3 regions of the Laceyella tengchongensis genome follow, and region 3 is predicted to be linked to each of the others. Evidence: riboswitches for the same ligand, from Rfam matches in the RefSeq annotation. Region 3 holds a riboswitch; each other region holds the start of a gene.
What was found. Region 3 has a riboswitch for S-adenosylmethionine ahead of QQZ12_RS11860 (methionine ABC transporter ATP-binding protein). Riboswitches for the same ligand answer to the same signal wherever they lie in the genome.
Positions count from the first base shown of each region.

Region 1: another riboswitch for S-adenosylmethionine. It lies ahead of QQZ12_RS05635 (PLP-dependent transferase); the one in region 3 lies ahead of QQZ12_RS11860 (methionine ABC transporter ATP-binding protein).
Region 2: another riboswitch for S-adenosylmethionine. It lies ahead of QQZ12_RS05725 (2,3-diketo-5-methylthiopentyl-1-phosphate enolase); the one in region 3 lies ahead of QQZ12_RS11860 (methionine ABC transporter ATP-binding protein).

Region 1 is NZ_FXTU01000002.1:415,750-427,237, forward strand. It holds gene holA (DNA polymerase III subunit delta) at 1-146, opposite strand, end outside; gene QQZ12_RS05610 (anti-sigma factor family protein) at 165-869, opposite strand; gene QQZ12_RS05615 (RNA polymerase sigma factor) at 859-1,410, opposite strand; gene QQZ12_RS05620 (DNA internalization-related competence protein ComEC/Rec2) at 1,526-3,931, opposite strand; gene dcd (dCTP deaminase) at 4,084-4,641, opposite strand; gene QQZ12_RS05630 (aminotransferase class I/II-fold pyridoxal phosphate-dependent enzyme) at 4,824-5,984, opposite strand; gene QQZ12_RS05635 (PLP-dependent transferase) at 6,065-7,198, opposite strand; SAM riboswitch class I at 7,291-7,403, opposite strand; gene QQZ12_RS05640 (ornithine--oxo-acid transaminase) at 7,588-8,781, shown strand; gene QQZ12_RS05645 (helix-hairpin-helix domain-containing protein) at 8,831-9,568, opposite strand; gene leuS (leucine--tRNA ligase) at 9,622-11,488, opposite strand, start outside.
Region 2 is NZ_FXTU01000002.1:432,525-441,733, forward strand. It holds gene QQZ12_RS05685 (hypothetical protein) at 34-213, opposite strand; gene QQZ12_RS05690 (DedA family protein) at 449-1,039, opposite strand; gene ybiA (riboflavin biosynthesis intermediates N-glycosidase) at 1,416-1,865, opposite strand; gene QQZ12_RS05700 (M24 family metallopeptidase) at 2,046-3,146, opposite strand; gene QQZ12_RS05705 (hypothetical protein) at 3,408-3,596, shown strand; gene QQZ12_RS05710 (1,2-dihydroxy-3-keto-5-methylthiopentene dioxygenase) at 3,644-4,156, opposite strand; gene QQZ12_RS05715 (methylthioribulose 1-phosphate dehydratase) at 4,169-4,819, opposite strand; gene QQZ12_RS05720 (2-hydroxy-3-keto-5-methylthiopentenyl-1-phosphate phosphatase) at 4,816-5,478, opposite strand; gene QQZ12_RS05725 (2,3-diketo-5-methylthiopentyl-1-phosphate enolase) at 5,475-6,692, opposite strand; SAM riboswitch class I at 6,758-6,917, opposite strand; gene QQZ12_RS05730 (pyridoxal phosphate-dependent aminotransferase) at 6,978-8,165, opposite strand; gene QQZ12_RS05735 (carbon-nitrogen family hydrolase) at 8,271-9,053, shown strand.
Region 3 is NZ_FXTU01000005.1:181,933-193,420, reverse strand. It holds gene QQZ12_RS11885 (LCP family protein) at 1-982, shown strand, start outside; gene QQZ12_RS11880 (LCP family protein) at 1,153-2,187, shown strand; gene QQZ12_RS11875 (YigZ family protein) at 2,288-2,917, shown strand; gene QQZ12_RS11870 (MetQ/NlpA family ABC transporter substrate-binding protein) at 3,010-3,801, opposite strand; gene QQZ12_RS11865 (methionine ABC transporter permease) at 3,927-4,583, opposite strand; gene QQZ12_RS11860 (methionine ABC transporter ATP-binding protein) at 4,577-5,542, opposite strand; SAM riboswitch class I at 5,629-5,735, opposite strand; gene QQZ12_RS11855 (sugar transferase) at 6,250-6,894, opposite strand; gene QQZ12_RS11850 (NAD-dependent epimerase/dehydratase family protein) at 7,115-8,053, opposite strand; gene QQZ12_RS11845 (hypothetical protein) at 8,147-8,407, shown strand; gene QQZ12_RS11840 (hypothetical protein) at 8,733-9,140, shown strand; gene QQZ12_RS11835 (glycosyltransferase family 4 protein) at 9,387-10,514, opposite strand; gene QQZ12_RS11830 (O-antigen ligase family protein) at 10,752-11,488, opposite strand, start outside.

The DNA.
Region 1 (11,488 bases), on a different contig from region 3:
GCGTTGCCAAACTCATCTTCCTCGGGCATCACATGCGCACGCAACCCCGACAGCGCTTCTTCAATCAAAAAGCGCTCGGTGCCGTAAAGAAAGTAAACTGGGTGAATCTTGTTCTGCTTCAGCTCCCGTAAAAGCTCCTGGTTCACTGACTTCACCTCTTCACCCTAGTTTACCTTTTCGCCCCGCTCGACATCAATAGTGAGCTGCTTGGAAGCCCCTTTTTCATCCTGGTAAGAGACTTTGACGCGTCGAGCGGAAACCCATTGCATGCGCGGCTTTTGCCCGCCGACGGACAGCTTTTGCGAATAGGTGGTTTTCGCATCCTTGGTTTTGACCAAAAGGTGATTGTCGGTCCAGATCGCTTGATATTCACGATCCGGGGAAAACGCAATGTGGGACTGTCCGTCTTTTTCGCTGCTCATGGAGATGAGCACATCAGGCGGAACTTTGCTAGCATTTTTCCCATCGAAGGGACTGCCGTCGCCTCGCGAAGTCATCGTTTGTTTTGGCGGATCGCTCATCAACCATCCATTCACCCACGCACCGCTCACAAATCCCACGACAAACAGAGCCGCCATGCCGACAGCCACTCGTCGAGACGGACGCCAGCGCGCCATCCAGCCGGATGGATTCGGACGGGACTCGGACGGTTTGTCTTCCATTTCCGCCAAGAGCGAATCAACCATGCTAGTCGGCGGCATCACTTGCGGCAAACGGGACAGCTCATCGGACAAGGAGCGAAACCCTTCATAAATGCGTGCATCTTCAGGCGAGCGGGCCAGATGCTTCTCCAACATCTCCTTTTCCACTTGCGTCAAATCACCATCAAGGTCGCGTTGCATCCATTCAATCCATTTTTCACGATCCATGGGTGGTGGCCCCTCCTTCCTTATAAGCCGCCAGCCATTGTTTCAACTGCTTGCGTGCCCGAAACAAGTGCGATTTGACTGTATTGATCGGCATCCCCATCGCCTCAGCGATCTCCTGGTAATTGTACTCCTGAATATACCGCAACACGACCGCCGTTTGTTGCGTTTCTGGCAGGCGGGAAATGGCCTGCTTCAGATCAGTCATCATCGCGCCGCCTTCCACTTCGCGGACGGCCTTAACATCTTCTCGCCAAAAATCTTCCCGCATTAACACCACCTTCTTCCTTTTGCGAAACATATCCATACATACATTGGTCACAATCCGTTGCGCCCAAGTGTGGATCATGGCATCCCCTTTGTATGTCGGCAAATGCTTATACACCTTTAATAAGGCTTCCTGTGTTGCATCCAGAGCATCTTGCTCATTGTTTAACAAATAATACGCTGTGCGGTACATCGCGACTTCCAGTTGCTTCAACACTTGGACGACAGCTTGCCTGTCTCCCTGTTGCGCGCGCCGGATCAAATCAGAGTCGAGCAACAATACCCCTCCTACCATTTAGACTTTCTCGTTCAGATCGATGTTGCAACCAGTGTACCATAAATTTGCCAGATCCCTTTTGAAAAAAGTTTGCCTTTTTTGTCTTTCCAACGCGTCAACCGCCATCTTTTAAAACGGAAGCAATCCGTAGCCGACCCGTTTGCACTTCCACTTGTATCGCTCCCTGAAGGTCTGTTCGCCAAATATGTATCCGTTCTTTCTGCAAGCGGCGGATCACTTCTGGAGCGGGATGCCCGTAGCGGTTTCGCTTACCGGCCGAGATGACCGCATGCTCCGGCTTAAGCACTTCCAACCACTTGGATTGCGTGCCTGATCGACTGCCATGGTGAGCCACTTTCAACAGATGGATATCCGGCAGGCGCAGTTGGCGCAGCAACTGGTCTTCCGTCGGACTTCCCGCATCTCCGGTGAAAAGAAACCGCACGCCATCTACCGTCAACAGAAAAACGAGCGAATCTTCATTTCTTTCGTGACGCGTGCTGATCCCCGGATGGTAAAATTGCCAATTCACGCCTTCCCCAAGCCTTTCCCACCGATGCAAACGCGGTACCTGCACAAGAATGCCCCTGCGACGGATCGCTGTCATCACTTCGCGCTCCATGGGAGATTGGATGGGGGAGGAATTGCGCACCACCCGCTTGACCGGTATGCGCTCCACTATGGCCTTAACCCCGCCGATGTGATCTAAGTCGCCGTGGGTCATCACCAACGTATCAATCTGGTTGATGCCACGGAATTTAAGAAAAGGAACCACCACTTGCTTGCCGGCATCAAAGGAAGCCTCCCCATCCCGCACATCGCGCCCGCCGCCGTCAATCACAATCACCTGCCCCGATTTCGCTTCAACCACCGCACAATCTCCTTGGCCCACATCTAGAAATGTGATGCGCGTCGCATCGCTCCCTATTTTCATGCTTGCGGCGATAAAGAGTAAGCCGATCCAGCAAATCCACCCATAGACGCGATGCGCGCCGCTGTGAAAGCGAAATGCCCCGCACCATGCAGCAAAAAGATACCAGCTTGCCAATGCGTACGCCACCAGCCACCAACCCGGTGGGGTTTGCCACAAGCGATGCAACGGGGTCATCTGCGCCAGCACACCGACACCCCCATCCACGATATACAGGCAAAGCGTAACCATCTCGGCCACCGCACGGGCGCCCGTTTCCCAGACTGCCGCCAACAACACCGAACCCATCCCCAAGGGCGTCACCACTAAGCTGACAATGGGCACAAACAATAGATTGGCGACACCAGACAAAAGCGAATATTCATGAAAATGAACCAGTGCAAACGGCAACGAAACCCCTTGAGCAATCAGCATTCCCGCTAATGCTTGTCGCGCCCAAGCCCAGGGAAGAGGAAGGGCATCACCCAAACTCCCTGTCCCAATGACCAATGCGGCGGTTATGGCATATGTAAGTTGAAAACCAGCTTCTTCCAATACATGCGGATTCCAGCCACATTGGAGCAAAAATGAAAGGGCCAAGAAAGATAGCACATCCTGCTGGCGGCGCAAAAGGGTGGCGAGCAAAACCATTCCGGCCGTCAAGGCCGCCCGAATCACAGGGGCGCCCATGCCGGTCAGGATGACGTATAACGGAAGAAGAGCCATAACTAAGCCCGCCGCTTTTTCCCGGGTCATGCCGAGCCGCTTCAATCCCCAATACCCGACTGCGAGCAACACACTGACATGCAAACCTGAAATGGAGAGGACATGGATGATGCCAAGGGTAGCGTAATCCTGTTCAATCCGTTCGGGAACCGCTTTTCTCTCGCCCAGCAAAATGCCTCGCATCACACCGCTTGTCTGCTCCGGATAAATCTGTTTCACGGTTTCACTTGCCCAGTTCCGCACTCCGCCCATCCAATACAAGGGGTGGTATTTGGCAACGGCCAACAGACGGAAATCGGACAGCGACTTTCCTTCAGCCAACCAGTGAATGCCTCGCCGTGCCAAGTACTCCCTGTAATCAAAGGCCCCCGGATTGCGCGGCAGAGGCGGACGTTGAAAAGTGAGTGGCATCGCTACCGTCTGCTGGGGTTTGATCTGCGTGGCTCGCCGCCACTGGCTGGGGTCGGACAGAGCTACCGTAACTTGCACCGGCTCCCGTTGCGGCAAATGCTGCCACTTCCCGCCCACACGCAACCGCTCCACATCGAGCACAAACAGGAGGCGATCCCCGTCACACTCAGGCAGGGAGGTGACCTTGCCTACCACCGGCAGGGATCGGGAGGACTCGGCGGATGCCCCGATCAGTGGCGAAAGTGCCGACGGCGAATGCCCCTCCACCCATGCGATCCGCCCGCCTGACAAGCACACGCCTACCAACAGCAAGGTAATAAAAACCCCTTTCCGCCATTGGTAATATGCCCACCCGCCACCTACCAGTGCGGCCAGCGCGGCGAGCAGGTAGGCCATGGCGGGGAGCCGACACCATCCATGTACGAAGTAGCCGAGCACCCACGCCAAACTTAACACCACCAAAGGCCGTTTCATTTTCCCACCTCCTTTTCGCACCAGTTCTTTCTTCCCGCCTTATGCCTATTTCCTTCTTTCCCCAACAAATTTCAACAAAAAAACACCCATGTCGCACATGAGTGTTCAATCTTGCCGGCAATGCGGCTTTTACGTTCACGCTATCTGAAGCTTTACACTTTCGGCAACGTGATGCCCGTTTGGCCTTGGTATTTCCCTTGCTTATGTCCATAAGAAACTTCGCACGCTTCATCGCTTTCCAAGAACAGGATTTGGCACAATCCTTCATTGGAATATATTTTCGCCGGCAGGGGGGTCGTGTTGGAGATCTCCAATGTCACATGTCCCTCCCAACCCGGTTCCAACGGGGTGACGTTGGTGATGATGCCGCAACGCGCGTAGGTGGATTTGCCAACGCAAATCGCCAGCACGTTTTCAGGAATGCGGAAATACTCCACCGACCGGGCCAAAGCAAACGAGTTCGGCGGAATGATACATACCTCTCCTTGAAAGTCCACGAAAGAATCGGAACTGATTTCTTTGGGATCAATCACCGAATTTAACGCATTGTGAAAAATCTTGTACTCATCCGCCACCCTGAGGTCATATCCGTAGCTGGACAAGCCAAAGCTGACGGCCTCCCCTTTTCCCACATTGCGATCGATAAATGGTTCGATCATCTTCCGTTCTCTCGCCATCATCCGTATCCATTTATCCGATTTGATTGTCATCTTGGATAACTCCTTCTCTGCTGGATCGTTCTTTATTATTGTACATAAATTAGGCGAAAAGAAAAGCGCCCCCTGTGAAGGAGGCATTAGACTGCGGAATAGGGTATGTGTAGATAGAAACGGTGAAAAACCCCTTTCCCGAAAAGCGTCATGTCACGCAGGAAAATTTAGTTCCTACGGCGTTATTTCCCCACGGCTATTGGCACGCTAAACGACATCGCTTGCGCCAGGTCTTCAATTAGGTCGTCGGCACTTTCCAGACCGACCGACAACCGCAACAGTCCATCCGTGATCCCGTGTTTTAGCCGAACTTCCGGTGGCATAGAGGCATGGGACATCAGCGCCGGATAAGACAAAATCGATTCTACCGCACCTAGGCTGACCGCCACGATCGGCAATTTGACGCGTTGTAAAAATTGGCGCACCTTATCTCCCTCGCCAAGATCAAAGGAGAGGACAGCCCCGTGCCCGCTGGCTTGCGCGTCCTGTACATAGTGGCCTTCATGCGACGGCAGGCCGGGATAATACACCCGTTCCACATCGGGATGCTGTTGCAACCACAAGGCCACTTTTTCCGCACTTCTTGTCGACAGCTCCATTCTCGCCTTCAACGTTTTGATCCCTCTCATCACCAGCCAAGCGTCATGAGCGCCTAGCACTGCGCCAAACGCGTTTTGCAATTGCGCTAATGACTCCGCCAATTCTCGGTCTTTGACTGCGACCAATCCAGCGATCACATCGCTGTGGCCCCCGATGAATTTGGTCGCGCTGTGGATGACGATATCGGCCCCCAATTCCAATGGACGCTGATAATACGGGGTGAGGAAGGTGTTGTCCACAATCGTGAGGAGACCATGCGCTTGGGCGATGTTGACAACTCCCCGAAGATCAGTCACTTTCAACAGCGGGTTGGATGGTGTCTCAATATACAGCGCTCTGGTATTAGGCTTGATCGCTTGCATCACTTGTTCCAAATCCGTCGTATCCACGAAACTCGTCTCAATCCCCATCCGCTCAAACACGTTGGTCAACACGCGATAGGTGCCACCATACACATCCTGGGAAACCACCAGATGATCTCCGCGTGAGAAGAGGAGAAACACCGTGGAAATCGCTGCCATCCCGGAAGCAAACGCAAATCCCCTACACCCGCCTTCCAGTTGGGCGATCGTCGCTTCCAACGCCTGGCGGGTCGGATTTCCCGAACGGGCGTAATCAAATTCCCCTGGTTGGTCAATCGAAAATTGGTGAAACGTGGAAGCTTGGTAGATCGGGATGCTCGACGCTCCCGTAACTGAACAGATCTCATTCCCATTGTGCAACAACTTTGTGTCAAACCTCATCTCATCCTCATCCCTTTCTTTAACTTACCGTGCTCGTTTGGCGGTGTGTAAAAGCTCCCTCAGCGGAACAAATTTCGTGCTTACCCTTGCGGTAAGGCTTGCGCCAAGTCGGCAATCAAGTCCTCTTGGTGTTCAATCCCCACCGATAAGCGCAACAAGCGGTCACAGACACCTGTTTGCTCCCTGATTTCCACCGGAATGTCGGCATGGGTTTGCGTGGCCGGATAGGTTATCAAGCTTTCTACGCCCCCCAGGCTTTCCGCAAAAGTGATAATCTTCAAATTGTTGAGAACTGGACGCACCCACTCTTTGCGCTTCAAGCGGAATGACAACATCCCGCCGAACCCGTCCGCCTGCTCAGTGAGCAAGGTTTTGCTCCGAGAGTCCAGCGCGGGGTAATATACTGCGTCGACAACCGGATGGCGCTCTAAATAAGCAGCAATCGCTTGAGCGTTGGCCTCATGCTGCCTCATACGGAGCGCCAAGGTTTTCATCCCCCTGATCAACAACCAACAGTCCAATGGGGCTAACACCGCGCCGATTGCTTTCTGCAAAAAGGCGACCCGCTCCGTCAGTTCTGCGCCCTTGGTCACGATCAACCCGGCCAACACGTCATTGTGCCCACCCAGGTATTTGGTGGCGCTGTGAATAACGATATCCGCTCCCAACGTGAGGGGACGATGTAGAAAAGGCGTCATAAACGTATTGTCCACGATGGTGATCAGTCCTCGTTCCTTAGCCAACCGGCAGACCGCAACAACATCTGTCACACACATCAGCGGATTGGTGGGCGACTCGATGAAGATCGCTTTGGTGTTAGGCTGAATGAACCGTTCAATGTCCGCCAAGTTCCGCATATCCACATAAGAAAAGGAACAACCGTACCGTGTCATCACCTTCTCAAATAGCCGGTACGTTCCGCCGTACAGATCCAACGATACGATCAAGTGATCCCCTTGGCTGAACAAACCCATCAGCGTGTGGATCGCCGCCATTCCCGAACTGCACGCGAATCCGCCGTCCCCCCCTTCCAATCGGGCGATACTTTCCTCTAGCACGTCTCGCGTCGGATTGGAAGCGCGTGAATAATCATACCCAGTGCTCACCCCGTCAACATGCTCATATGCAGTTGAAAAATAGACCGGATAGTTCACTGCTCCTGTATTCCGTTCTTGTCTGTTCCCGATTTGCGCCAACGCTGTTTCCATTCTCATCGGTGTTTCCTCTCCTTTGATGCGGAAATTTGGCAAACAAAAAACCCCTTCCCGACAAGAGAAGAGGTTTGCGCGCGCGGACGGACCGTCTCCTCTTATCTCTCAGAACTTTTTGTTCTGCAGGATTTGGCACCTTCCGGTGATACCATCTCACCGAGGTTGCCGGGCTTCATCGGGCCAGTCCCTCCGCCGCTCTTGATAAGAGAAACAATATGAATGTTTATTACGTTTGCATTTTTAATGATAAGGTGATTATACCCACTCCTTTTTTATCCGTCAAGTCTGTTATTTATGCGCAACAGTGAAATAGTATACATTTCATTGATTTCGCGCACTTTATTACCTAAAATGAGGTTAATTGGGTAAATTACAAGGGAGGTTCATCATCCATGTCCAAAAACCAAGCAGTGATTGAACTCACGGATAAATACGGAGCGAAAAACTACCATCCCCTGCCGATCGTCATCTCCAAAGCAGAAGGCGTGTGGGTGGAAGACGCCGATGGCAATCGTTACATGGATATGTTAAGTGCTTACTCTGCGCTCAACCATGGTCACCGTCATCCGCGACTCATCCAAGCCCTGAAGGATCAAGCAGACAAAGTGACGCTTACTTCCCGCGCCTTCCACAACGACCAATTGGGCACGTTTTATGAGAAAGTCGCTGAGCTGACCGGCAAAGAAATGGTTCTGCCCATGAACACGGGTGCAGAAGCTGTTGAGACGGCGATCAAAGCGGCTCGGCGCTGGGCTTACGATGTGAAAAAGGTTGCCGACAACCAAGCAGAAATCATCGTCTGTGAAGATAACTTCCACGGCCGCACCATCACCGCTGTTTCGCTATCTTCCAACGAAGAATACCAACGTGGATTCGGTCCGCTCACACCCGGCTTTAAAGTGATCCCTTATGGCGATTTGGAAGCGCTTAAAGCGGCTATCACCCCGAACACGGCTGCCTTCATGTTGGAGCCGATCCAAGGGGAAGCGGGAGTCATCGTTCCACCGGAGGGCTTCCTGCGCCAAGCCTTGGAAATCTGTAAAGAACACAATGTCCTCTTCATCGCCGATGAGGTACAAACTGGCTTCGGGCGGACAGGCCAGTTCTTCGCCTGCGATTGGGAAGGCGTGAAGCCGGACATGTACATTATGGGTAAAGCATTGGGCGGCGGAGTCATGCCGATCTCCGCAGTCGCTGCCGACAAAGAAATCTTGGGCGTCTTCGATCCGGGTTCGCACGGCTCTACTTTTGGCGGTAATCCTCTCGCTTGTGCTGTGTCCATCGCCGCACTCGATGTTCTGGTGGAAGATGATCTCACCACCCGTTCTCGCGAGTTGGGTGAATACTTCATCACCGAATTGAAAAAAATCGAAAACCCGATCATTAAAGAAGTACGCGGTAAAGGTCTCTTCATCGGCATGGAACTGTATGAGAAAGCACGTCCATACTGTGAAGCACTGATGAAAGAAGGGTTGCTCTGCAAAGAAACCCACGACAACACCATCCGGTTTGCGCCTCCGCTCACCATCACTCAAGAAGAGTTGGATCTCGCGCTGGAAAAAGTGCGTAAAATCATGTCCAAATAAGAGCGTTACACGTTTTAAGCGATCCAGTTTGCCTGGATCGCTTTTTCCTTTAATGCACTGTGATCTGTTCGCGGAATTTCTCCACTGTCTTCTCGCCGATGCCGGGCACCTGCGCGATGTCCTCCACCGATTGGAACGGCCCGTGTTCTTCGCGGTAGCGGACGATGGCCTCCGCTTTGCTAGGACCGATTCCGTTCAGCTTGTCCAACTCTTCTACCGTCGCGGTGTTCACATTGATCTTCCCGCCGGCATCCGCCGAGTCAGCCTTCGCCGTTTCCATAAACGGTGTCACCTGCTCCCCTTGTTTGGGAATGTATAGCACCATCCCATCCCGGAGCGGCTCAGCTAAATTCACCCGTCCCAGATCAGCCTCGTCCCGCGCCCCACCAGCGCGCTCTAGCGCCTCATACACTCTCGCCTCCGAACTAAAATGATATATGCCCGGCTTGTGCACCGCTCCTTTCACATCGATGATGATCGCTTTCTTACTCGCTTGTTTGTTCGTGTTTACCTCAGGTCTTTCGGTCACGGGCGGATTGGCCTGAACCGGGTATTCCATCCACTCCTGCCTGTCAGGACGCTCTTCCTGTCCAAATAGCCAGACTGCTCCTACTGTCAACACCACCCCCGCCAACGCAATCGCCAAGCCCTTCTCCCTTGGTGTCCAATCCCAGTAAACCATCGCCTTCACGCTCCGACATTTTTTTCCAATTACCCACACTATACCCGTTTCTCCCCATTTGCACAATAGGGATGACGTCCCCCCTGCATGCTGCCAGAACGACAAAAGGCTCCGCCCCCTATACCGGGAACGGAGCCTCTTGCTTGGCTAAATCCACCTTAATTCGCTACGATATTCACAAGTTTACCTGGTACCACAATGACTTTACGCACTGTTTTCCCCTCGATCAACGCTTGGATGCGCTCGGTTTCCAACGCCTGCTTTTCTACTTCCTCACGGCTGGCATCGGTTGCGACGACTAATTTGTCCCGCACCTTGCCATTGATCTGCACGGCGATTTCCACCTCGTCCAGCACCAACGCCTGTTCATCGTAGGTGGGCCAGTCAACGCGGTGCACGCTGCCCTCTTTCCCCATCGACTGCCACAGCTCTTCCGTCACGTGCGGCACGAACGGAGCTAGCAAGACCACCAGCGTTTCCAGCGCTTCCTTTAACACTGCGCGGTCAGCATGCTCGGGATATGCATACAGCCCATTGACCAATTCCATAATCGCACTGATCGCGGTGTTGAAATGGCTACGCTCCCCGATCTCACTAGTCACTTTTTTGATGGTTTGATGCATCAGGCGGCGCAATTCTTTCGCCTCGCCGCTTTGTGGTTCGCCCTGCACAGGGATATCTTGTGCAAACAGCGCTTCATGCTGGGCGATCAGCCGCCACACGCGGTTGATAAACCGATAGCTGCCTTCCACACCGGAATCGCTCCATTCCAAATCGCGGTCAGGCGGAGCCGCGAACAGGATGAAGAGCCGAGCCGTGTCCGCACCGTATTTCTCGATGATTTCCAGCGGGCTCACCACGTTGCCTTTGGATTTCGACATTTTAAATCCGTCTTTCAACACCATGCCTTGCGTCAACAAGCTATTGAACGGTTCGTCCACAGGCACCAAGCCCGCATCGTAGAGAACCTTGGTGAAGAAGCGGGAGTAGAGCAAGTGCAACACCGCATGTTCGATCCCACCGATATATTCATCTACCGGCAACCATTTGGCCGCGCTTTCCGGCGTAAATGGCTCATCTTCATTTTGCGCGTCCGTGTAACGCATGAAATACCAGGAAGAGTCAATAAACGTGTCCATCGTATCTGTTTCACGGCGCGCTTTGTTGCCGCAACGCGGGCACGTCGTCTGCACAAAAGTGTCCGAAGTGGTCAGCGGGTTGCGCTTTCCATCAAACACCACATCTTCCGGCAACATGACCGGCAATTGCTCCTTGGGCACTGGCACCGCTCCGCACGAGTCACAGTAAATCATCGGAATGGGCGTGCCCCAATACCGTTGACGGGAGATGAGCCAATCACGCAAGCGGTATGTCGTCGTCCAACCGCCTTGCTTCCGCTCTTCCAGCAACTTGGCAATCTCCTTCACCGCTTGGCGGTTAGGCATCCCGTCAAAGTCCCCTGAACGAGTCAGCACCCCGTCTTCGGTATACGCTTCCGTGAGCGGCTCTGGCAACGGTTCCCCTGCCGCCGGTTGAATCACGGCTTTGATGGGCAGTCCGTATTTGGACGCAAATTGGAAATCCCGCTCATCATGCGCAGGCACTCCCATCACGGCGCCCGTACCGTAATCCATCAGGACATAATTGGCCACCCAGATGGGTACTTTTTCTCCCGTAAGCGGATGCTTGGCGTAAGCCCCAGTGAACAAGCCCACTTTTTCTGCCTCGGTGGATGTGCGCTCGATCTCAGATTGTTTTTTCATCTGTTCGATGAAAGCGAGCACATCTGCTTCCGTTTCTTTACCTTTCACCAAACGAGGCACCAAGGGATGTTCAGGCGCCACCACCATGTAGGTCACCCCAAACAGGGTGTCAGGCCGGGTGGTGAAGACGGTCACCGGCTCATCGTCACATTCGGGCACCGTAAATGTGACATGCGCCCCTTCGCTCTTGCCGATCCAATTGCGTTGCATCGCTCGCACCTTGTCAGGCCAGTCCGGCAGCCGGTCCAACCCTTCCAGCAGG
Region 2 (9,209 bases), on a different contig from region 3:
TGCCGACGCGGTGGTGATTCATCAGGCTCACTGTTACGAAGGTTGTCCCTTCTCCGCATCCATCCGCTCTTTTTCGGCGAGAACCGCCAGAAACAAGTCAGCGTCGGACAAGTACTGGAACCAAGCAATCACCTCTTCCGCTTCCGTCTCTATCACATTGTATCCTTTATCTTCAAGCATTTCTCCAACTCGTTCCAATCGGTATGTTGCCATGTATCCATTCCTCCAACTCCATTGTCTCCCTCTTATTTTGCTGGTTATGAATGCAGGATGCAAGCGGTTCTTCCCGTTCTCATCAAGCCTTCACATAAACTCGAAGCCATCACCTTTTTCCTCGCTTTAGTTGCATGCTGGATCATTGGCAAGACCAATGCCATCCTGCCGACTAAAAAACCAGCGAACAACATGTTCGCTGGTTTTTACATGCTCCGTTGGCCCCTTTGCCAGTTCAGCCTTTTTCACATTGCGTTCTCTGCTTATTTTTTTTAAAGAGATACCAGACGCCAAACGCCAAGGCGACCACTCCTGCCAAAATGTAACCGAACTTCTGCATGAGATTAAGAAAATGCTGAACCGTGTCCAAATTCCCCTTTCGCCCGACAAACAGCAAAACGGTGTTCCACGGAAAAACCCCCAGATAACTAAACACGATAAAGCGCCACAGTGAAATGCGGCTCATACCCGAAATATAAGAAATATAGTTGCCAAACCCGGTTGGGCGAGACAGGGTGATGCTCCATTCCCCGTATTTTTTGAACCACATTTGCGCTTTTTCAATCTTTTTCTGGTCAAATTTCTTTTTGGAAAACTTCTCAATCCGGGTGCCAAGATAAAAAGGAATTAAACTGAACGCAACGTATACAAAACTATTGATAGCGGAGATCAGGACTAGGGTCCATGGGCTAACATCCATCAGGTAACCGTAGATCAGAACGAAAAGAGCTCCTGGAAAGGGCAACGACGACGCTTCAATCGCCGTGGCCACAAATAGCCCCCACATTCCACATTTATCCAAAAAATCCAAAGCAATTTGTAGCATAAGTCCACTCCCTGCTGTCTTGTTAGCCTACCTACAAAACGTTTACACGTGCATTTATATTCATGATTGCACAAGATTTCATTTTTTAGGGATTCTAGAATCAGTATATCACATCAGGCACCTTCCGGTGCATCTCCCAACAATTGGCGTGCCCCGCACGCTTCTAGAATCATCCCCACATCTTCCGTTCTGTCTATTCTTTCACAATCATGTGTGTTGATACCAACGCGCATGATTGTTTTTCACCGCACACCCCATTTTCATGATCTCACCATTTTATTTTAGCAGGTCACAAGAGCAGGTGATAGTGAACAACCCATGACACGTTTCGGCAAGCAACAGCGAACAAGCCAGCCGTTGTCGTTGGCCATGTGGACTACGTCAACTCCTGACGCAGACGCTCACGCACCTCCATCAAAATGACGCCCAATCGATTTTTTCCCGTACCATCACTGCCGACGCCCCAATACATATCCGTGGTCGTCAACTCCACGATCTTCTCTTCACCCGTCGCCAACAAAACGTCACGAATCTCCGGATGGCTCTTAAACTTGGCATAAACCGCACGCCGCATCACATCGTCTTTCACCAACTCCCAATCCGGCCGTAAAGGCGCTTTTCGGGAACGCCCCCATTGCGCAGCCTTCATGGGGGACGGTGCCAATCGGATCTTTTCTGCATAATCTGGTGCCGTCGTCACAAACTTTTGCGCCTGAAAATAGTGCTCGGTTGTTGGCCATTCCTTCCCATCTAGCACGATCGGATGTGCGGAAAAATTGGAAAAACAGCCATATGGATCGTTCACGCGATAAAATGTGATCACCACAGCCGCGCCCCCTTTCAACTTGGTGTTTTGTGATCCCGTGTAAACCAAAAAGAGGCGGCAAACAGGGCATCCTATTCCGAAATGCTCGCCTCCTCTTGGCGCCATTTGCAACGCGCTTGTCACATCATCTGACAAATTGGTAGTGCGCCGCTGGCAATTCGTGATATGGTTTACCTATCGTCAATCGATGATTTGGAACGTTTTCGGGAACCGGGTCAACAACTCCACTCCATCCGCCGTGATGTGAACATCATCTTCAATCCGGACGCCGCCCACTTCCGGAACATAAATGCCCGGCTCAATGGTAAACACCATGCCGGTCAACAACGGGTCGTCGTTCCGTTCATGGATCGAAGGAAATTCATGCACACCAATCCCCAAGCCATGGCCGAGGCGGTGGTTAAAATACTCGCCGTAACCGCGTTCGCTGATGAGGTTGCGGGCTGCCAAGTCCACATCACCCATCCGCACACCAGGGCGGCACGCATTGATCGCCGCCTCTTGCGCAGTCAGCACGGCGTCATAGATGGTGCGTTGTTCCTCGCTGGCTTCCTGGTATACAAACGTGCGCGTAATATCAGAGCAATAACCATCCAACACGACGCCCAAGTCAAACAGGACAAAGTCGCCTTTATTCAGCGGCCGGTCGCCAGGTGTGCCGTGGGGCAAAGCGGAGTTAGCTCCGAACAGGATGGTGGTGGGGAAGGACATTTCCCGGATTCCTTTTTTCTTCATGGCCAATTCGATCTCAGCCACGACTTCCAACTCGGTGCGACCCAGCCCCAGTGCATCCAAGCCCACTTGCACTGCCTCATCGGCAATCAAAGCTGCCTGTCTCAAAATGGCCAGCTCATCCGCACTTTTCACCAAACGCATTTGGTTGATCAGTGCGTCCACTGCCGTGAAAGATGCCCCAGGCACGACGCCGAGTAGCGCTTCTGCACGAGCGTAGGGCAACGACTCTTTTTCGACCGCAATAGTGGCATTGCGCTCTATTCCCCGCTTGCTTAGCGCCTCGCCAATCATCAACCACGGATCTTCCGCATCATCGTAACCGATGATCTGTTCAGTCCAGCCAGCCGCCCGCGCCCGTGCTTTCTCCATGTTTGGGCAAACGAGGAACGGGTCCGCTTCCGGAAACAGAAAGACGCCCATCAACCGTTCATGGGGATCGCACAAGAAACGGGTGAGATAGAAAACATTCGGCGTGGAATGGACAAACGCCATCTCTACCCCTTCCTGTTTCAACCATTGCGAGATGTTTTCCCATTTGCGTTCCATCATCAAAACACTCCTATACCATGGCCGAACTGCCAATGAATTTATGTAGTCATAAGATATCACTAACTTTTATTATAACGAAACGAATCATTTACACACGCATAAAAATTTTTCAAATATGATCGATACAATTTGGTTTAAGCAGAAAATGTTCCGGGAAAATAATTCTTATTATACTCGGATGCTTTCCCAGCTGACCGTTCGGGCTCACTCCCATTTGCATGGCATGTAAACTGATGAGTATTTACGGGGGGATCACTGATGAAAAAAACGTATCTGTGTGAAAGCTGCGGAAAAGTGGCCGCCAAATACGAAGCTCGTTTGACGAAGAAAGGTAAAAACGTCTTGGTTTGCCAATCTTGTTTGAAAAAGCTGAATGACGAACCAGACACATTAAGCCATCCGCTCGACTTGGATCACCAAGACGGGGAATCTTCGTTTCAGTTGTGAATCTACGAAAAAAGCAGCTTCTCTCCTATGAGGGAAGCTGCTTTTGGTTAATAGATCGGTGTCCAACCTTCTTTGGTTTTAAAGATGCGCACCGCCACCACTTTCCGATCTGCCATCAACGTAAAATAATGGCGGGTGTTTTCCGGCACCGAAATCAGATCGCCCGGTTCCAGCTCTACATCGAAATACCGGCCATCCTGCCCCTTAATCGCAAAAATGCCGTGGCCGCTCACAATAAACCGCACTTCATCATCGGTGTGGTGATGTTCGGCTTTGAAGTTTTCCAATAGCTGATCCAAGTTGGGGGTGGTGTTGGACAAAGAAATCACATCCTCAGTCACATAGCCCCGCCGTGCCGACAAATCATCAATCTCCTTTCGGAACGTTTGGATGATCTCCGCTTTCTCTTCCTCGTCCAAATTGTATTTTTCACTGAGCCGCGCGGGCAGCTTCGTAATGTCCCATTTTTCATAAATGATGCCTTGGCTGTTCAAATATGCGCTCACCTCATCGGGGTGGCTCACTCTCTGATCGTTGTCATGAAAACGCAATTCTGCCATGATCCATTCCTCCTATGCGTGAGCCGCAGTCGCGGGGGAAGCCGTCCACCGCGGTTGCAACATCAACATTTTTAAATGGTAAGAAAACAGAAATTCCAATGCTTCCAAATGTTTCTTCGCTTCAAATCCGTCTTTGCCCCACACGGTGACGCCATGGTTGCGAATCAACACCGCTTTGGTGTTGGTTTCGATCACCCCAGCCACTTCTTTGGCCAACGTGGGAAGGTCGGCGAAATTCTCCACAATCGGTACGGTGATCTCGCCATCCTCTTCCCAGATACCAAACGCCTTGATCAGTTCCTGATTGCGAAAAGTGACAAACCCTTGCTCTGCATACAGCTCAGACACCACATTGTTGTCTACCGTATGCACATGCAAACAACACCCCGCGGTCGTGTTGCGGTACACCTCCAGATGGATACAGGTTTCCGCGGACGCCTTTAATCCGGTGTCTTCCACCACCCTTCCCTCGCCATCGACTAGCAGGAAATCTTCCATCGTCCGTTTGCGTTTGTCTTTGCCACTGGCGCTGACTAGAAATAGCAGCGGATCGTCGTTCACCTTGATCGACAGATTACCGCTGGTTCCAGGAAACCAGTCCCGGCCGGCCAACTCTTCTTTGATTTCAGCCAACTCCTGCCATTTTCGGGCCACTACACTCATGCGACAACCCCCTTTTGCTCAAGGGATGAGATGATATCGTAAAACGTGTTAAATGGTGTGTGGGCAATTGCCAACTCTTCACATTTCTTTACTAGGAAATCGCGTGCAAACACCTCATCTGCCTGTTTGGCCGCGGCTAGATCAGTGATGGAATCGCCGATGACGATGCGATGGTACCGCTCTTTGGGATACTGTTTCAGAATGGCCGGTTTGCACAAGCCGCAATCATTTTGGCAGCTTTCATCACAGGCGTGGGGCCACAAGATGCGGATCGTCTCCCCGCTGAAGTCACTGCCATTGCAGTAAATGTTGGCCTGATCTACAAGCCCTTCCAGCATGGGATGGACAAAGAAATCAATGCCTCCGCTGACAATGTACAGCGGAATACCATGGTCTTGGGCAAAACGGACAAACTCGGGGAATCCACTGCGCAGGCGGGCATGTTCCAGCACGAACCGCACGATGTCCTCTTTCAAGGAAGAGGGCAACATGGCAAACATTTGCCCCACGCCTGAACGGATCGACCGGCGCTGGGCAAGCACATCCTCCTTGATCGCCTCCCAACCGGGCGGATTAAACTTTTTCATGATAGCGATGATATTGTCTGTCTCTGTCACTGTGCCATCGAAATCGCAAAACAAGATCGGTTGCCTGCTCATGACCGCCCCGCTCCTCCCCACAAAGTTAGCGCCTTGGCCAGCTCCGGCCGGGCATCGTCTACGTCACTCAGTTCTCCACCAGCCAACACCACTTCAATCGCTTGCTGAAACGCGCGGCCGCCGCCCACTGCTCCGTCAGGGTGACCATGTACGCCGCCTCCCGCGTTGATGACACAATCTATGCCGAAATCCCGCACCAGCGCAGGTACCAATCCCGGATGAATCCCGGCAGAAGGAACAGGGAACGCCCGGCGGTGGATATCCGATTCCGCCAACAAATGCTCTTTAATCGCCAACGCATCCTGCTGAGGGATCGCAACGCTTCCGTAAGGGGATGGGAACAAGACCAAGTCGGCCCCGGCCATACGCAAGAGCTTGCCCAACAAAAGCGCCCGGTCTATACCATAACGGGATGAAGCGGTAAACGCGCCAGAAACGGCGGGATGAGCCATGATCGGCACCGTGATTTCCTCGTCTTCCGCCAGTTCAGTGAGCACATCCAGCCCATAGGCAAACACGTTAAACAACAGGGCATCAGCCCCCCATGCAACCGCCCGCTTCGCTTTTTCCTTCAATTCGGATGTGCGTCCGGTCAGATTCACCGCGTACAAGGTTTTGTGCCCTGTTTCCGCCTCTGTGGCGCCAAGCACTTCCTTGGCCGCGCGAATCCGCTCTTTAAAAGGGGTCAGGGGGTTGTCGAACAATATCTCATCATCTTTGACTAAGTCGATGCCTCCTAGGACTTGCTCGCGCAACTGCTGTTGGAAATAGGACAGATCCCGGCCCAACATGGCCTTGAAGATGCTCATCACCAACGGCCTGCCCGTCACGCCGAGCGTTTCCCTAATGCCGTCAATGCCATATCGCGGTCCTGGAAAGGCGCTTGCCACCTCCGGGGAGAAGGTGAGATCCACCAATTTGATTTCACTGTCAAGCGAGAGCTTGCCAAATACCGTGGTCAAGATCGCTGGCAGGTCTAAGGAGAAATTGGCCGCAGGATATTTGATTCGAATCAGCCCTTTTGTGCCCTCGCCGTCAGTCGGGAGCAGGGCCACTTCCACCACTTCTCCCTTATGTCGCTCCAATTGAGCCTGTTCAATCGTCGGCAAGTTGGTCCACGAACCGACCGTAAGCCCCAGTGCGATGCTCTCCGCTTTTTTGTGCAAGTCGGCTTTTTGCTCATGCACAAGATATGTCGCCACCACATGACCCATACCATTCACTCCTCACAAATAAAAAAACCCTTCGCGAGGAAGGGATGATCCACAGACTCCACTTCCTCCCATCTCTCAGCTGATTTCGCTGCAAGAATTAGCACCGTGCCTTCGTGGTTATGGACCACGGCTCCCTGATCTTATCGGGCGCCCCATCTCGCGATGGCATTACGGTCGGTTGCTGGGCTTCATCGGGCTCGTCCCTCCGCCGGCTCTTGATGAGAGAAATAACATAATTCCGTTTCAATTTTCAATTTTCCCCGTCATTATCACATAACCATTCGCCTATGTCAATCCGTTTTTCGCAGGGCAACACAACGCCAGCCGGTCAGCAGCCTCAATCAAGCGCTTCTCGCTGTCCAGCATGCCCACCCGCACATAGCCATCCCCCGCCTGTCCGAAGCCCAGCCCAGGAGCGACGGCGACATGGGCGCGTTCCAACAGCAAGTTAGCAAACGACAGCGAGGTATGCCCCTCCGGCACCGGAAGCCAACAGAAAAAGGAGCCGGCCGGTTTTTCCACCTGCCATCCGTGCTCGCGCAACCGGTCGATAAAAGCATCGCGACGTCTTTCATATGTGGTCACCAATTCGCGCACACAATCCTGCGAACCCGTCAGCGCGGTCGCCGCTGCCTGCTGGATGGCGCCAAACAGGCTGACATAAAAATGGTCTTGTAGCAACTGAATGCTCTCAATCACCTGCTCATTTCCTACCGCAAATCCAATGCGCCAACCGGCCATGTTGTAGGTTTTGCTCATCGTGTAAATCTCAATGCCTACCTCTTTGGCACCCGGCGTCTCTAAAAAGCTCATCGGCTTCGATCCGTCGAAACCGATTGCGGCGTACGCGAAATCATGAACGACCAGCACATCGTGCCGCTCAGCCCGATTCACCACTTCGGCGAAAAATTCAGCGTTGGCGACGGCGCCTGTCGGGTTGTTGGGATAATTGAGAAACATCAGCTTCGCCTTGTCCCACACTTGCTCATCAATGGCTGCAAAATCAGGCAAAAACCGATTTTCAGCCAACAACGGCATGAGCGCCATCTCAGCGCCAGCCATGGCAATCCCCGACCAATAATCGGGATAGCCCGGATCGGGCACCAATGCGACATCGCCGGGGTTGAGATAACATTGCGAGATCTCCACCAGCCCTGCTTTGCCACCGAACAGCACCGCCACTTCCGTTTCGGGATTTAGCTTCACCCCGTACTCCCGTAAGTAAAATTGCGCGACCGCCTCCTTGAGGAACGCGTGGCCTCGAAACGGCGGATATTTGTGATGTTGCGGATTATCGGCAGCCCGCTTTAACGCATCCACGATATGCGGGGGAGTCGGCAAATCAGGATTGCCTTGACCCAGATTGATCACGTCATGCCCTTGCGCCTGCAGACGGCCGACTTGACCAACCAAGCGGGCGAAAAATTGCTCCGGCAAGCGATCCAACGCTTCCGCACGTTGAAATTTGCTCAAGATTCTCACATCCACTCTCTGGGAAATGTTCTTGAAATTCTAATCAGTTATGTTATATCGTTGTGGGGAATCTGTCAAAGTCTTTTTTGGGAGGATGCATCTCCTATGAAATGGAAATGTTCTGTGATCCAAATGGATATCGCCTTCGGGCAACCGGAACGAAACATGGCCGTGGCTGAACAAAAAATTGCCGCCGCGGCCGCCGACAAGCCGGATGTGATCATTTTGCCGGAATTGTGGACCACTGGTTATGATTTGACCCGTTTGGATGAGATCGCTGATCCGATGGCAATGAAGACAAAAGCGTTCATATCCAAGCTCGCTCGGCAACACGGCGTGCACATCATTGCCGGTTCAGTCGCCGAACGACAAGGAGACGGCACCTGGAACACACTCATCGCCTTTGACCGCCGTGGTAAACAAGTGGGTGAATACCGCAAAGTGCACCTCTTTCGCCTGATGAACGAAGAGAAATACCTACAGCCCGGCGAACAAATGGGTTCCTTCGCGCTAGATGGCATTCCTTGCGCTGGGGTCATCTGTTATGACATTCGCTTTCCCGAATGGATCAGAAAACATGTCGTCGCTGGGGCACAGGTGCTGTTCGTCGTCGCTGAATGGCCGATGCCACGGCTTGCCCATTGGCGCCATCTGCTCATCACCCGGGCAATCGAAAATCAATGTTACGTCATCGCGTGCAACCGTGTGGGGAGTGATCCCGACAATACCTTTGCCGGCCATTCGCTCATCATCGACCCCTGGGGAGAGATCGTGGCCGAAGCAGGCCCTGTTGAAGAAACCCTGCTGGCGGAGATCGATCTTGCGCAGGTTCTACAAATCCGCAAGCGCATCCCCATTTTCAGCGACCGACGCCCAGAATTATATTAAAACACCTTCCCTACAGAATGGACTTTCAGAAGACAATCTAAAGAATTGCCAAATGAAACTAATCGCATCCGAAATGAATGAATATGATTGACAATGATCTGCGTGAAAGTGTATTATTCCCTTATCAATCTAAAGACAACGGCATATGGAAGTAGT
Region 3 (11,488 bases):
ATGGTTCAAATATTTGGCCGTAGCAGTCACCCTGTTGGTGTTTGGCTTCGGCATTTACTACGGATCACTGCTGTGGGGCGCCTTGGCCGACAGCAGCAACCGCTTGGATACCTCAGCCTTGCGGGACCAAGAAGTAAAAATCAAAGAAGACCCGTTCACCGTCTTATTGATCGGTACCGACCAACGCACCAACCGGCCCAATGATTTTAGGACCGATGTGCTGATGCTGGCCGCGATTAATCCGAAGACACAATCCGTACTGTTGGTCAGCATTCCCCGGGACGTCTATATGACCATCCCCAACTCCGGTGGTGTGAAAACACGCATCAACGCCGCCCCCTTCTACGGTCGGCAATCGGGGGTGGGCGTGGTGGAAAACACGCGGGAAGCCGTGCAAAATCTGCTTCACATTCCCGTCGATTATTATGCGATGATCAACTTTCAAGGGTTTGAAGACATTGTCGACTCCTTAGGCGGAATCGATGTCAACGTGAAGCAATCCTTCTCGCAAGCGATGATCGGCGGAGGCAAAGCGGTCTTCCAGCCGGGGATGATGCACCTCAACGGCAAACAGGCCCTCGCCTACGTACGCAATCGCAAAGACGTCGCCGGTGGGGACTTCGCCCGCAATGAACGCCAGCAAGAAGTCATCGGCCTGTTGCTGGACAAATTGGTCAGCTTCGACGGCATCAGCCAATTTTCAGAGATCACATCCACTCTTGGAAAAAATTTTCAACATGGGTTCCGGATGGACGATATCCCTGCCTTGATCAAAGTGTATCGTGAGATACCCAAACAAAACATCCATAGCATCCACATCAAAGTGGTCGACATCAAAGTCGGCAGCGCAGATATGCTTGACATCCCACAGCCTGAAAAAGAGCGGATTCGCAAAATGCTCCAGCAACAATTGGAATATCAACCGAAAGCGGAATGGCTCGACCAAACCGATGACAATCCCTCACCTGATGCAACAAATTAATCACAAGAATGTCAAATTTCTTCAACGCTCTGTCCATTGCGCCTGTAAAGAATTTCACTATAATCAAGTTATAATCTTTCCCCGTATCTAAATTCTCTGTATGCATTTTTATATATAAAATCTAAATACTAAAGTTACCAAGACTAATTCATTCATGTAAGGAGCAGACAATGTCATTTGATAAACAAACACCCCCTCCACACAACAACCGCAAGCGCCTAATTCAGCGCATCGCCATCCTTCTTCTGCTTATCGTGGTCGGTGTCGGAATATATTTTGGCACCCAACTTTGGGGCGTCTTCGCCAAAACCGGAAAACCATTGAAAAAATCCACTTGGCGGACGGAAAAAGTGGTCCTCGAGGAAAAAGACCCCTTCACTGTGTTGTTAATCGGTACGGACCAGCGTAGCACCGACCCTAACAATTGGCGTTCCGATGTCTTGATCTTGGCTGCTGTCAACCCCAAAACCAAGTCAATCAAATTGATTAGTATTCCCCGGGATTTCTATGTCAAGATCGCCAATACGGAAGTGAGAACCAAAATTAACGCCGCCGCAGCCTACGGTCGGATGAAAGGGATCGGCGAAGTAGAAAATATCAGACAAACAGTAGAAAATATTTTCCATGTTCCCATTGATTATTATGCCAAAGTAAACTTCCAAGGCTTTGAAGATCTTGTCGATGCTTTAGGCGGCGTCGATGTCAATGTGAAACAGCGATTCAAGCAGCGTGCAATCGGCGGGAAAATGATTGTTTTCGAACCAGGGCCGCGCCATTTGAACGGCTCTGAGGCCTTAGCATATGTGCGCAACCGCAAATCATTTGCCGAAGGAGATTTTGCCCGCAATGAACGCCAACGGGAGGTCATCTCGCAATTGATTGACAAAATGACCAGCATCGACGGCGTTACCAAGTTTAACGAAGTCACCAAGGCAGTGGGCAATAACTTTGACCATAGCTTCCATTTCAAAGAAATCCCTTCTCTAATTAAAACATATCGGGAAATTCCCAAAGAAAAAATTGAAACTGTCACCTTTGAAGCCTATCCTAAAATGTATGCCCGCTCCGGTTCGGTCGTCATCATTCCCAAAACGGAAATCCAACGGCTTAGCCAAATTCTGCATCAACAATTGGAGTACAAGCCTGATGACGACATGATCAACAAGACCGAAGGGGAAGAGATGGAACCTCCTGCTAATCGGTGACAAAGAGAAAGCGATGGCCGGCAATCCTGCAACCATCGCTTTCTCTTTGGCCTGTTCGCCCAATTCCCCTATAATAGGGTGGAAGGGTGTGATACGAACGATGAAACCAGACAGCTATCTGACCATTGCCCCTTATGGGGAAACAGAAATCATCATTCAGAAATCTCGCTTCATTTGTCGTGCTAAACATGTGGCAACCGAAGCGGAAGCCGTCCAATTCGTACAGGAAATTTCCAAGAAACATTGGGATGCGACCCATAATTGCTACGCTTATCACATCACAGAAACCACGCAGAAATCCTCCGATGACGGAGAGCCTGCCGGAACGGCGGGAAGACCCATCCTTGAAGTGATCCACGCCAAGCAGTGTTTGTATACCGCCGTCGTCGTCACCCGCTATTTTGGCGGAATCAAGCTTGGCGCAGGAGGATTGGTGCGCGCTTACAGCCAAGGAGCCGCGGCGGCAATTGAAGCGGCAGGGCTCGTCAAACGGATGATGCATCAACAAGTGGTAATCACATTTGATTATTCTTTCATGGGCAAAATGGAACATGAATTGCATCGAACCGGTTATTTGTTGGAAACGCCGTCCTTTGCCGACAAAGTGAGTTGGGCCGTTTGGACGCCACTAGGCGAAGAACAAAAACTGATTGAGCAAGTAACCAACTGGACCCACGGTCAGGCGGTACTATCGCTCGGTGAAGCCGAATATAAAGATGTACCTCTTTAAAGACCGTCTAAGTGGGGACATTATCGCGGATTCCGCTACCGGTTAAACAGTGAAGAGCCACACCCTGTAAATGGGGTGTGGCTCTTCCAGCTTTAAAACGCCGGCACGACAGACCCGTTGTACTTTTTGAGGATAAAGTCTTTTACCTTTTGCGAAGTGAGCACCTTCACCAATTTTTGAACGCGTGGATCATTTTCATTGCCTTTTTTCACTGCCAATACGTTGACGTACGGAGAATCTTTCCCTTCAATAAACAGAGCATCTTTCAACGGATTCAGTTTTGCTTGCAAGGCATAATTGGTGTTGATCACTGCAAAATCGACTTGATCCAGCATGCGTGGCAACGTCGCGGCTTCCAGCAACTTGAATTGCAGGTTTTTCGGATTTTCTTTGATGTTTTTCAGCGTTTTGTCACCTTCGCGATTGTCCAGCTTGATCAAATTGTTTTGATCCAACAGAAGCAAGACGCGTGTGATCTCACTGGTTGCGTTAGGTAGAGCGACCGTGGCTCCGTTTTTCAGTTCACTGATGTCTTTGATCTTGTTGGAATACGCGCCCATCGGCTCAATGTGAACCCCGGCCACTTTCACCAAGTGATACCCTTTTTCTTTGTTGGTGGCTTCCATCCAAGGGATGTGTTGAAAGAAATTGGCGTCGATCTGCCCTTCTTCCACACTTTTATTCGGCAACACATAATCTTGGAACGCTTGGATCTTCAACTCCACTCCCTGCTTTTCCAATTCCGGTTGAACAAACTTCAGAATTTCCTCATGCGGAATGGGCGACGCCCCCACCGTCAACACTGCCGATTCATCTTTCTTACCGCAACCCACGCCAAACGCGGCGACCAATGCGACCAAGCCCGTCGCAATCCATCTTTTCATTTTCATCATTGCCATCCTCCCATGCATCATTTTATTTAATAAAATCGATCAGAATAGGCGGATTATGTTGCGTCTACTTGCCCTGCTACGGGAAATCCCCGCTTCGACCGGCTCTTCTACTCCATTCACCGTTTGTCCAAGCGACGAACCAACCAATCCCCTACCATTTGAATGATCTGCACCATCACAACCAACAGCAAACCACAAATATACAACATGCCATCATTGAACGATTGGAAGCCGTACCTAAACGCCGCATCTCCCAAACCACCTCCGCCAACAATCCCTGCCATCGCCGAGAAGCTGATCAAGGATACGCAAGTGACGGTCAATCCGGAGACAATAGCCGGCATCGCTTCTGGCAACAGCACTTTCCAGATAATGTGCAAACGGGAAGCCCCCATCGCTTGCGCCGCTTCAATCACCCCGCGGTCAATTTCCCTGAGAGCAGTCTCCACCATTCTGGCGTAAAAAGGTGCCGCACCAGCGATCAATGGCACGGTTGCTGCTGTGGGCCCGAGCGTGGTTCCCACCAAAAACTCCGCGACAGGAAATAAGAAAAGGACTAGGACAATAAACGGTACAGCGCGGAAGATATTCACAATCGTGCCCAACGTTCGTTGCACCCACATATTCTCCCAAAAATAACCGCGATCCGAGACGGTAAGCATCACTCCCAAAGGAATTCCCAGAAGCGCGGTGAACAAAGTGGATATGCTCACCATATACAAGGTTTCCCCCAGTGCGACGGACACTTGGTTCCAATCAATACCGGTCAACATGCCCGCTCACCTCCACTCAACACTTGGCGCACGGCCTGCATCTGCGCCTCTGTCCCATCAACCCTTACGCGCAAGCGGTCATCCTGTTCTCCTGCAATGGCCCCGCTGACAACACTAAACCGAATCCCATGCTTCTTAGCCAATGCCACCAACTTATCCGCATCACCAAGCGGCAATTCAACCACTTCCCCTGACGCGTCATCGTCTTGGGTACTAGGCTGCAGCTCTTTGACAAACTGTTTAGTCAACGCCTGTTGTGGTTGGCTAAAGATGGAGGAGACCATCCCCGTTTCCACGACCCGGCCGTTTTCCATCACCGCCATCTTGTTGCAAATCTGCCGCACCACACTCATTTCATGCGTGATCAACACCAAGGTGATCCCCATTTCCCGATGAATCTCCTTGAGCAGTTGCAAAATAGATGCCGTGGTTTCTGGATCTAGCGCGGATGTCGCTTCATCGCACAAGAGAATATCCGGCTCATTGGCCAAAGCCCGTGCAATGCCAACCCGCTGTTTTTGTCCTCCGCTCAACTGGGAAGGGTATGCGTCAGCACGTTCAGCTAGTCCTACCCGCTCCAAAAGCTGATCGACTCGCTTGCGAATCTGCTCTTTCGGCAACCCTGCCACTTCTAGCGGAAAAGCCACATTTTCGCGAACCGTCCGCGACCAAAGCAAGTGAAAGTGTTGAAAGATCATGCCGATCTTCTGCCGTGCCTGGCGCAATTCTCTCTCTTTTAGGCGGGAAATCTCTTTCCCATCCACGATGACTTCACCCTTTGTCGGCATCTCCAGCCCGTTGATCAGCCGCAACAGCGTCGATTTGCCCGCGCCGCTATAACCTACGATGCCGAAGATGTCACCTCGGTTGATCGTCAACGTCACCCCGTCCAGCGCAGTCACGACCGAACTCCCATCGCGCGCCGGATAGGTCTTGACAACTTCTTTAATCTGAATCATTAAGGCTTCACCACCTTTATTAAGCAATAAAAAAATCCCTCTGCTCTGAAGATGGCAAGAAGGGATACGTCTATTGACACACCTTTCTCTCATCTGTCAGAACGAATCTGCAGGAATTGGCACCTTTCTGATGGATCTCAGATGGTTGCCGAGGGTTCAACGGGCCTGGTCCCTACCCCTCTCTTGATAAGAGAATGTTGCTGTATTCAATTATTAACATATTAACTATTGAGTTATAAATTATCATAATAAAAGACATTATGTCAATCGTTATTTATGGCTGGAAAATCTTAACCATCCACACGGGAGCAATGTCACCTTTCATTGTTACAGGAAATGTTTTTTGTTCACGGATTTATCACATTTTTACCACGAGATTACATTTAGATAACAATACGGCTACTCCCCACTAAATCAGCGGAAGCTGGCGTATAATAAAGACAGATCCTCAAATTGAACTGCTGGAGGTGCCCAACATGGAATACACGGTTGTCGGAAAATCGTTTTGGATTGGTGTGTTGAACGCGACATGTTTAAGTATCCCATTGTGGCTTCTCTTGTACTTCGGCCTAAAGCTGATTTTTTAAATGAGGCAACATCGTTGGCGCACCATTAACAAACTGACTACATCCTGGGAAACCAGGCTGATGGGTATATAAAAACGGGTGGCTTTTGCTTTGATTTAGCAAAAGCCACCCGTTTTCTCATTAACGCGCCCCATTTCCGGAGATCACGATCCAAACGGTTTTAAGCAAAATTTGAAAATCCATCTTAAACGATTGATTTCTGATGTACTCCAAGTCCAGTTCCAACTTTTCAGCAGGGGTCGCCTCATATCCACCGTTCACCTGAGCCCAACCCGTCAATCCCGGTTTCACCATCAACCGTTTCTTAAATCCCGGAATCTCTTTGTCAAATTGCTCCGTGAACATCGGTCGCTCCGGACGCGGGCCGATCAAACTCATATCCCCGCGCAGGATGTTGATCAACTGCGGCAGTTCGTCAATCCGGGTTTTGCGGATGAACTGGCCTACACGAGTGACGCGCGGATCATTCTTGGCAGCCCATTGCGGACCGTTTTTCTCTGCGTCCGTACGCATCGAGCGCAATTTGAAGATGTTAAACGTTTTGCCGTTTAAACCGACCCGCTCCTGTTTGTAGAAGATGGGACCTGGTGATTCCAATTTGATCGCGATTGCCGTCAAAATCAACACTGGTAGAGTGAAGAGCAATAACCCAATGGAAAACACGATTTCAAACCCGCGCTTAAATGCCAAATAGAAAGAGGCGGGCGTTTTCATTTCTCCGGAGAATGCGCGCGAATTGCTCTCGTAGGCTACTTTTGAACTCATCCGCAAACCACTCCTGCTGTGTATAGTATCAAATCACAATTATTTTCGGCTATCGACTAACTTTACAAAAATGACAGTAACATTACAGCAATGTTTCAAACCGATTACTGTTACCAAGTATACTGTAATCTTTCCACGTTGACAATAGCCGAATTGTGAAAAATGAAATCTTCATGGCCCGTTCTTTCAAGCATAGGGTGTGCGGGTTCTTTATTAGTGTTTACTGTTCCTTGCCCATTTTACGATATTCCGCTTGGTAATATGCGTAAGTTTTGGCCAATCCTTCCCTGAGGCTCACTCGCGGCTCCCAATCGAGCACCCGACGCACTTTTTCATTGTTGAAATAGCTGTGCTTGATGTCTCCCGCCCGATCCGGACCGTAGTTCACCTCATGCTTCACACCTGCGATTTCATCAAAGAGGCGAACCACTTCATTCAAAGAAGTGCTAACCCCAGTCCCCACATTTAACACTTCGCCGTCCCCGCGCTCAATCGCGCTGAGGTTGGCTCGAGCGATATCCTCGACATAAATGTAGTCACGGGTCTGTTCACCATCACCAAAGATGGTAAGCGGTTCACGGCCCAGCACCTTGTCGATGAAGATGGAGATCACGCCCCCCTCACCACGCGGATCTTGGCGCAAACCGTAAACATTGGCATAGCGCAAAACGGTGTAATTCAAGCCGTACAGATGATGGTACACCGACAGGTAATGCTCCACCGTATATTTGGAAACGCCATATCCGGACAAGGGGCCGATCGGATGGCGCTCATCCACAGGAAGGTAAGCAGGCGTGCCGTACACTGCGGCCGAAGAAGCGTAGACCACTTTCTTTACACCAGCCTTACGGCAACCCTCCAACAAATTGATGGAGCCCAAGATATTGATGTTGGCATCCAGAGACGGATTGTCCACAGAGGTATTCACATGGATTTGCGCCGCTTGGTGAATAACCACCTCAGGCCGCTCCTGCTCCATTACTGCATGCAAATCAGGACTGGTAATATCTACGTTGTAAAAGACGGCATCCGGGTTGACTTGACTCTCTTTTCCGGAAGAAAGATTGTCCACAATCACGACCTGATCTCCGCGCGCAATCAACTGATCGACAATATGGGAGCCAATAAACCCGGCCCCGCCGGTCACTAACACTTTCATTGGATGAACCCCTCTCTCATAGACGCGATGACTTGTTTTCTTTTTGAACCTACTGCGAATCCATTTTGCAAAGCAAAAGAGGCGGTGGCGGATTTGGCCGTCAAGCGCTTGCAAAAAGCTAAATCAAGCCAAGCGGATTCCTCTGATCTCCGCCATGAAGATGCCCCTTATGCCTATCTTATCAAGTTAAGCCGCAACATATTTGAACAAATGTATGAAACATCATATAATGATACCTATCCAAATGTTGGAAACGGAAGGGGCGTCCTTGTGATACGATGGTTGTTGCGCTTGCTTTGCACTTTACTGCTGGCAATCATGGGGGCCGTCGTGTACTTTGGCTACCATATCTAGTCGGCAGCGGAGCGGGTGTTAGCACAAACCCGAATATAAATCATGATCTTATACAGTCCATAGCGCCTTGCATCCAGATGCACGAATTGACCGCAGGAATTGTCAGAAAACACAAGCCTAGCTTCTTTAGAGTTGCTGGTGAATTAGCGCGGCTCCAAAACCGTTTTCTCATTCGCTTCACGCGTAACGAGGCGCTCATCGAGAAAAGGTTTTTCCGCCGCTTCTACTTTCCATCTTGATTTGCCAGCCACACCCTAATTCATTGTTGTTCTTATCTTAATGCGATATACTCTCCTTATACAAAATAAAAAGGTGAAAAAGTTTAATGAATCAAATTACATTAAAAAATAAGTTAACAGTGATTTTCTTTGCGGCGATTGCTTTTGGTATTTTCTATGTAGGTAGTATTGCTTACAAAAGTGGCAGGTATATTGAACATGCAGATCCATTTACTCTTTTCATTCTATCATCACTCGGCGCTGCTGTCGGCATGTCTACTTATGGATGGATCGCCTTTACGTTAATTAATCTCATACTTAGACCACTTAAAGGTAAAGGAAAATCTATTTTAGAGTTTTTATTGTATGTTGGTTTTGGGATTTTAGCTGATTACTTAATAATGATTGCAAATGGTCCTCTTGTCGGTCTATATTTGCCTTATTCAACAATTGCAGCAATTCTAGGATATATCACGCTAAAAACGGTACAAAGAATATACAAATTCTATTATTAGGATTTCATATGCCATTTTTTAAACCTATTATTAGAGATTAAAGCGATCACCTGCATTTTATGCAGGTGTTTTTTACTGATTTAAATGCGCTTGGGGGAAAGAGGAGAAAATCACAGATATTTTCAAGTGAGCGACCCCACCACCAACTGGCAGAGCACATCGACTGGCAACCCGTCGGGCAGTAAAACGCGCGTAAGCAAGAAGGAACCCTCGTCTAACGCATAGACGGGGGTTCCTTTGCTTCGTTCAACTTGATGTGGCTGTTTGCGTGCCCAGCAATCCGGCATACAGGGCCAATAGCTTCCGTTCTTCCACATGCCAGTTGTACACCTCTTCATGCGCCTTGCGGCCATCTTCACTCATCCGCTTGCGCAATTGCTCGTCCGTCAAAATGGTTGTCACTTTCTCCGCCATCTCTTTCGGATTGAGTGCGTCAACGGTGAATCCGCAACCGCTTTTCTCTACAATCTCACGCCACATGGGAAAATCGGTCGCGATCAGCGGCAAGCCGGCAGCCATGTATTCAAACATTTTAATCGGCAGGGATTCCCGATAGTTCTCGATTGGATGCAGGCACACCAATCCTACTTTGCCCTTGCCCAGCCACTGCTTCACTTCCTCGAAGGGCACGCGTCCGTGCAAGGTAACCCGCTTTTCTTTGAGTATTGCTTCGTCCTGATCTTCCGGCCGAATATGTTGCAGGGGACCAATGATGTGCAATTCCGCTTGTAATTCTGCTGGGATGTAATCCATCATCTCAATCATTTCACGGTAACCGCGCAGATAAGAGACCCCGCCCACATACAAGATCTTGTTGCCTTCGTCCTCCGTCTTCTCCACGGCGGGCATCGGCAACGGATAATTTTTGATCACTTCCGTCCGTTTGGCACTTGCAAACTGGCGCGCAATGGACTCCGTCGCCGTCACCACCGCCGACAACTTGCGGGCCAAGCCTTTTTCCACCTTGTGAACAAGCTTGGACAAAGGTCCGCGTACACTGGCAGGAATCCATGGCTTGGTATGGATCTGTTTTGGCAAGTCCTCATGCGAGTCATAAATGACGGGACAACCCGTCCGCCAAGCGATCAATGCGCCCCAAGGCAACAGCTCTGGATCATGGAAGTGAAAGATATCGGCCCCGCTCTTCAGCGCCCGCCGATAAAGCACCCAACCGTTCATAAGCCGCTTCCACTTCTTATTCACCCGCTTGACGCCGACAATCCGCACGCCATGCTCCAGCCGCTCCTCAAAATCGGCCACGGCATGCAACTCCACATGATATCCCTCCTCCGCGAGGGATTTGGCTTGTTTATGATAAATACGCGAATCGTCGTATGGATGAACCGAACTGAATATCATTACTTTTGCCGCCACTAAAAGGTACTCCTTTCATTTACGCCAATATCCACGAATCAACCATCTCTTTTCTCTAAATTACATAGTACAAAAAAACGTTGCAAATGGATATGTTCTCAATGATCTTTTCCTCAGTTCGTCACTTTCGGCCAAACGGGATGTCAATAAAATGTAGTATTTATCGGGTCTTTCCCATTCATGCAAAAAAGGTGCCTCTCTGTGAAGAAAGGCACCTTTTACCGATTCTTGCCTGATCTAAACGGATTGTTTCGTTTCTGCTTTCTTCGCTTCCCCGAGGGCGATCACAGCCAGTCCTAACCCATAGGTAATCCACATCGGAGTAAAATGAATGGCTGAACTGGGCGCCATCCCACCGAAGAAATATCCGGTCAATGCGGCCATTGTGGAATACGCGGCCCAGCGCAACATCGGGCTCAAAGATGGCGAATGCTTGCGGCTGGCGAGCTTCCACAAGCGCCACAGCATCCAAAAATAGAGCCACATGTAGAGCACAAAGATCAACACGCCAAAGTTAACCAGAATCTCGCCCCACCAGTTGTGCAGGTTGACTTTGTTCACCTTGACGCCGTATTTAGCCATCCACGGCTCCACATTGCCCGCACCGATGCCCATATAATGGCTTTGTTGCAAGAATTTAAAGCCGTTGATCAGCAGCCATTTACGAACGCCCGCGCTTTCACCCGTTTGCATTTTTTCAATGCCCGTATCTCCATCTTCCATATGCCAAGCGCTGTTCTTAATATCCTGCAAAAACCCAAGTGTACTTGACAGCTTGTTTTTTGCCGCATTCCGCGCTTCTTCTGACAAGAAAATCGCGCTCAAGCCGTTGGCCAAGATGACCGCCGCCACAATAGCGGCCACAGCTTTGGCGATGTTTTTCTTGGTCAGTTTCTCCCTTTCGACTGCGAACGGCAGTCCTATGATCAACATCAAAGAAGCGAGCGGCAATGCAAACGCGGTGTTACTGCGCG